DNA from 2 places in the Paenibacillus sp. FSL K6-2862 genome. Region 2 is predicted to be linked to the other one. Evidence: riboswitches for the same ligand, from Rfam matches in the RefSeq annotation. Region 2 holds a riboswitch; the other holds the start of a gene.

Region 1 (3,307 bases), 4.7 Mb from region 2:
GCAATGCCTGGTTGGAGCAAATGTTGGAAGTCGCCTTTTCGCGGCGGATATGCTGTTCACGTGCTTGGAGTGTCAGTACAAAACCACGTTTGCCGTTGCGATCCGTTGTCTGGCCAACAATTCGGCCGGGAATCCGGCGCATATGAGCCTGGGATACAGCGAAATATCCACATGTAGGACCACCGAGCGAAGCGGAGATGCCAAGCGGCTGTGCATCACCGACAACGATGTCGGCACCCAGCTTGCCTGGAGCTTCGAGCATACCAAGCGCCAGCGGATTTGCGCTGACTACAAGCAGACCCTTGTGCGCATGCGCGAGGTCTGCAGCCTGTTTTACATTTTCCACGGCACCGAAGAAGTTCGGGCTCTGGATCATGACGGCTGCGGTATCATCCGATACGGCCGCTTGAAGGGCATCCCAATCGGTCACCCCGTTCTGATAACCAACCTCGACAATCTCCAAATTCAGACCGTGTGCATAAGCCTTTAACACTTGACGGGCTTCGGGATGAACGGTACGAGATACGATTAGCTGTTTGCGGCGTGTTGCCGCAGCGGCCAGATTCCCTGCTTCTGCAAATGCGGTCGCACCATCATACATACTCGCATTGGCTACAGCCATTCCAGTCAGTTCACAGATATACGATTGGAATTCGAAGATCGCCTGGAGCTCGCCCTGACTGATTTCGGGCTGATATGGCGTATAGGCAGTATAGAACTCGGAACGGGAAATGACATGATTAATAACGGAAGGGATGTGATGATCGTAAATGCCTGCACCCAGGAAACTGGCGTGTGTCTCAAAATTGGCATTCGCGCCGGCTTGCTTAGACATATGACGTGTCAGTGTGTATTCATCCAGTTTGGAGGAAACAGGCAGCTCGCCTTGATAACGAATCTCCTGCGGAATGTCCTGGAACAGATCTTCAATCGTGTCCACACCGATGGTTGCGAGCATGGCGCTCTGATCCTGTTCAGTCATGGGAATGTAGCGGTGCTTGCTCATGCTTGCTCAGCTCCTTGGGTAGGTGTCTTTGACGTACGTGTCCGTTTATGAAAAGGGGTCTTCACAACTTCGGCTTTCAGCTTTTTGCCGCGAATCTCAATCTCGAGCGGGGTGCCGAGTGCAGCATATTGGCTATTAATTAGGGCGAGCCCCAGATTGCGCTTCAGCGTAGGGGACTGTGTACCGGTTGTTACTTCCCCGATCTGCACGCCTTCTGCGTAGATAGGATAGTGGGGACGTGGAATCCCGCGTTCCAGCACTTCAATGCCGACCAGTTTGCGGGCAGGTCCATCATTCTTTTGCTGCAATAGCGCTTCGTGTCCGATAAAAGGTCCGGCATTCAGCTTCACAAACATGCCAACGCCTGCTTCCAGCGGTGAAATGGTCGGCGACAATTCCTGTCCGTAGAGGGGCAGCTTCGCTTCGAATCGAAGTGTATCCCGGGCACCAAGTCCAGCCGGAACCAGTCCGTGGTCAGCACCCGCCTCCATCAATCCGTTCCAGACCTTAGGGGCCTGATCTGCCTGTACGTATAGTTCGAAGCCGTCTTCTCCGGTATAACCGGTGCGGGACAGCAGCAGTTTTACACCACAGACCTCAGCATTCTGTACAAAACGAAAAGGCTCGATTATGGATACGTCGGTATCAGTAACTTTTCCGATGGTGTCTGCAGCAAGCGGGCCCTGTAGAGCCAGGAGAGCTGTTTCCGCGGAGTCATTCGTCATGCTCACCCCAGGGACCATGTGCTCCTGCAGCCATGCCCAGTCATTGTCGATATTGGAGGCATTCACGACGAGCATATAATGCTGATCTTCCAGCTTGTATACGAGCAGATCGTCCACTACGCCACCGTCCGGGTAACACATTAACGTGTATTGTGCCTGGCCGGGGACCAGGGTGGTCACGTCGTTGGTCGTCAGTTTCTGCAAAAATGCTTCGGCCTGTTCACCCTGCACCGTGAATTCACCCATGTGGGATACATCGAACAGTCCAGCCCGTTCGCGCACCGCTTCATGTTCCTTCTGAATCCCGCTGAATTGCACCGGAAGCTCCCAGCCGCCAAAATCGATGCACCGTACACCTTCATATTGCTGATAAAGTGGATAGAGTGGAGTTCTAAGCAAATTGGACATCAAATCACCTCGTTATGGCCGCTACCGGGCCGAGTGTATAACATGAATGATGCGTTCTTTTCTTGGATAAGTATGATTAAGGCTGCGCTGATGACAGCGCCGGCTCGATCCTGACTTTCGTTTTTTTGGGAAAAAGGAAAAGGACAGGCCAAAGAACCGGCATGCCAGAAGCACGCTGTATTCTTAGGCTCTGTCCTTGGTACCTGAGAGTTACCCCGCCAATAAGTTGCAGCAGGTTTCCCCTTGGGTGATCAAAACGCCCCATACAGGGCGAATAGATGCTCTCCAGAGTTGCGTCCCGTAAAAGTCCTTTTGCCTGAGAGATTCACCTCCCGCTTGTCGGGTGGTTTACTCCTTCGGCGTTACCGCATGCATCCAAGAGTTGGGCGTCACGGGTAATCTCTCCCTTTACATTCATCCGCGGGTGATGCACACAACAATTAACATTTACTCTCTCATTAAAACGTGAATCCACTATCGATGTCAAGAACGATATCACGAAAATTAATAAAAAACCGAATAATATTTATTAGTTTATTATTATTGTTCGTGTATATAAAAAGAGTGCGCTTACTATTCTAATATTACCCATTATATGTAGAGTGAGGGTGTTTGCGTTACAGGCTGTAATCATCAAAAATCAAATAATTTGTGAGGTATCTTGACATTTCATTCAAAAATATCTTACGCTATGTTCTGGGAAAAAGGTTGGCCGAAGGACGCATGCACTCATTAATGAAAAGCGAGGCGGATATCGATGAGCGAATTGAAAAGTGATTTCCTGTACAGTGAAGAGCACGAGTGGGTGCAAACCGTAGGGGAGGATACTGTACGGATCGGCATTACCGAGTTCGCGCAGCATCAGCTGGGTGACATTGTGTTTGTGGAATTGCCTGACCTTGAATCGGATGTAAAAGCGGAAGAAAGTATTGGTACGATTGAATCCGTTAAGACGGTTTCAGATTTGTTTTCTCCGGTAAGTGGTTCCATTATTGCCGTGAATGAAGCACTGCAGGATGCACCTGAACTCGTCAACAGTTCGCCTTACGAAGAAGGCTGGATGATCGAGATTCGTGTTGAAGGTGATTTGACAGCAGCGTTGTCTAAACTTATGAATGCTGATGCATATCGTAAGCAAACCGAGGAGTAGAATATATTTGCACTAAAT
Region 2 (3,307 bases):
TTAGATTAAAACGACTTGAGACTGCCAGATTAACGGCAGTCTTTTTTTTCTGTACGGAAAGCCTTGCGAAACATGATGATCGACGCAGGCATTGTCCATTTTTTTACTGCGAAAAAGGATCAAATAGGAGATAATACAATTATTGGGTTTTAAATCAGTGCATTGAATGATTTAAAGGAATGAATCCGGGAGGGATATGATGGATGAGCAATGATCGAGATCAGGGGAAAGGGAAGGGCGCCGAGTCAGGTGGATGGAGACATGCCGGCTTGCTGCTGGGCGGAGTAGGCATATCCAATCTGGGGGATTTTATCTACATTGTGGCCATTAATTTGATGGTGCTTAACATGACACAGTCCCCGGCGGCAGTTGCAGGCTTGTGGATTATCTCGCCGATTGCATCGGTATGCACCAAGTTCTGGTCAGGCAGTCTGATTGACCGCTACGACCAGCGGCAGCTGATGATTGGGGCGGATGTGGCGAGAGCTGTGCTCGTGGCATTGCTTCCGCTGATGCCCAGTCTATGGATGATGTACGGCATCATGTTTCTTGTCAGCATGTCGTCATCCATATTCGTACCTTCTTCGCAGGTGTACATCACCCGACTGGTTCCTGCTGAGCGGCGCAAGCGATTCAATTCCCTGCAGGCAATGATCAGCTCAGGTGCTTTTATTACAGGCCCAGCCATAGCCGGAGTCATGTTGATTTATCTGTCTCCTGCAGCAGCGATCTATGCCAATGCAGCTTCCTTTGTAGTATCGGCGCTTATCCTGATGTTACTGCCAAGGCTGGGCACGGGAGAGCAGAGCAGCGGTAGGACAAGGCTAACCCCTCGTCTGATCGCCCAGGATTGGCGAGCCGTGATGCTATTCAGTCGCCAAGCAGGATATGTGGTGGGCATCTATGCCTTGTTCCAGATTATTCTTGTTATTGGCATGTCGCTGGATGCACAGGAAGTGGTGTTTATCCGTCAAGTCATGAGCCTGTCCGAGTCACAGTATGGTGCGTTGATGAGTGTTACTGGAGCTGGATACATGGCGGGTTCTCTGCTGGTTTGGTTGTTCGCCAAACATTTGTCCATTCGCCACATGATGGGCGGGGGCGTGCTCTTGGTTGCGCTTGGTTATTTCCTGTTCGCTCGTTCGTTTTCGTTCGAACTTGCCGCATTCGCCTTTATTTTGCTCGGTTTGTGTTCGGCGCCAGCAAACACGGGACTGGTCACCTTTTATCAGAATAATATACCGGTAGACTTGATGGGGCGAATGAGCAGCGTACTTGGACTCATGCTGAGTGCATTGCAGGTCATTTCGATTTTGGTCATGGGTGTAGTTGCCGAAGTGATCTCTCTTCGAACGGTATATACGGTCGTTTCGGCAGTTCTGATGCTGGGTGCCCTTCTGTTATGGCTTACGAGCTGGCTTCCTTCAAGACAGTCAGTTTATAAGGATCACAGCTCTTCCTCAAAATCTCTCCATAGCTAGTCTATATCCTATTGGAAACTGAACGATTCCGTGGAAAGCTGCATATAATAGTAGAGGAATTTTGCCAAGATGATAATGATGCGTTACTTTTGTTGACATTACTTGTGTTGCATATTAATCTGTTATATGAATGATCAATCTTATAAGGACAACGTTTGATATGTGTTCAAGCGAATATATACGATACAGCGGATGAGAACGAGCGGGAGAGACCTCGGCAGGTCATTGGTTTCAGTAGGCTGCCAGGCACCGAAGGAGCAAGCCGCTGCGCACCCGGCGCAGGTGGTTAATCTCTCAGGTAAATGTACCATCGTTGGACGCAACTCTGGAGAGTGCGCGAATGCGCCACCCAAGGGGTATATGATGAGAAGGGTACCCCATGGGGGCGGCCTCTGATCATGAAACTCTCAGGTAACGAGGACAGAGAGAGGGCCTAAGGCCTTCTACTGTCCTTTTTTGATGTCATCATTCAGTAATGAAGGAACATTATGGTGCATGTCTGGATGGATAGGACGATATGGAGGGGTGCAGGATGCGATTTAAAGATGTTTTTTCAATTATTGGTCCGTCGATGACGGGGCCTTCAAGTTCACATACAGCTGGGGCAGCGAGACTGGGAAGAATTGCACGGCAGTGGCTGGGGTGTACGCCTGAACGTGCCAGGCTGACACTGTACGGCTCATTTGCCGATACGTATCAAGGTCACGGTACGGATCTGGCGTTAATTGGTGGTTTGCTTGACTATGTCACTGATGATCCGCGGATACCAGACGCCGAGGAATATGCTGAACAAGCGGGCATGGAGGTTGAGTTCTACACGAGCGGACTGCCTGCTCCACATCCGAATACGGTCAAAATTGAGTTGTGGCACGGTGAGCGTCAATGTTCACTCGTTGGTGCTTCGATTGGCGGTGGCAGCGTGTCGGTGCATACGTTAAATGATTTCCGGGTACAGATCAGCGGGGAATTCCCCACACTCGTTCTGCGTCATGCGGACAAGGCAGGGGTGCTTGCTTCCGTGACGTCTACGATCAGCTCCTCAGGGGTTAACATCGGTTATATGCAGGTAGACCGGAAAGCCCGGGATGGCGAAGCACTAACAGCGATGGAAATGGACGGAGCACCAAGTGGCGAGATGTTGGAACGCTTGCGTTCACTGGATCATGTGCTGGATATTCGCGTCATTGATTTGAAGAGAGGGGTTGATTCGGATGAGGTTTAAGCACTTGCATGAGTTGAATACGATCTGTACGGCTGAATCCAAAACCATTGCCCGGCTAATGATCGAGGAGCAGGTTCAGGAGACCAATACGCCGGAAGCGGACGTTGTGCGGCAGATGTCGGAATATTATCAGGTGATGAAAGAGGCTGTACGCAAAGGACTGACGGAGGACACCACTTCGCGCAGTGGCTTGACTGGCGGAGACGGCAAAAAGATGGCCGAATATATTCGCCAGGGCGAAACCTGCTCGGGTGACGCTTCCGCACTGGCAATGGCCTATGCCTTGTGTGTATCTGAAGTCAACGCATCGATGGGCCGGATTGTGGCAACACCTACAGCAGGTTCTTGCGGAATTATCCCTGGTGTATTCATCAGCTCCCAGGAGCGATTCGGATGGAGTGATGAGCATCTGGTGAACGGCTTATTCTGTGCAGGTGCAATTGGATATGTCATTGCCAATAACTCGTTTATTTCAGGTGCAGAGGGTGGCTGTCAGGCAGAAGTCGGTTCGGCGATCGGCATGGCTGCCGGTGCAATGGTGGAGCTGCGCGGAGGGACGCCGGAGCAGGTCGTTCATGCCGTAGGTCTCGCGTTAAAAAATACA

Evidence for each region. Region 2 has a riboswitch for glycine ahead of sdaAB (L-serine ammonia-lyase, iron-sulfur-dependent subunit beta). Riboswitches for the same ligand answer to the same signal wherever they lie in the genome.
Region 1: another riboswitch for glycine. It lies ahead of gcvT (glycine cleavage system aminomethyltransferase GcvT); the one in region 2 lies ahead of sdaAB (L-serine ammonia-lyase, iron-sulfur-dependent subunit beta).

What each region holds. Positions count from the first base shown of each region.
Region 1 is NZ_JBBOSN010000001.1:5,178,701-5,182,007, reverse strand. It holds gene gcvPA (aminomethyl-transferring glycine dehydrogenase subunit GcvPA) at 1-1,006, opposite strand, end outside; gene gcvT (glycine cleavage system aminomethyltransferase GcvT) at 1,003-2,139, opposite strand; glycine riboswitch at 2,328-2,430, opposite strand; glycine riboswitch at 2,434-2,557, opposite strand; gene gcvH (glycine cleavage system protein GcvH) at 2,897-3,289, shown strand.
Region 2 is NZ_JBBOSN010000001.1:467,606-470,912, forward strand. It holds gene MHB82_RS02275 (MFS transporter) at 204-1,481, shown strand; glycine riboswitch at 1,675-1,800, shown strand; glycine riboswitch at 1,805-1,907, shown strand; gene sdaAB (L-serine ammonia-lyase, iron-sulfur-dependent subunit beta) at 2,014-2,703, shown strand; gene sdaAA (L-serine ammonia-lyase, iron-sulfur-dependent, subunit alpha) at 2,693-3,307, shown strand, end outside.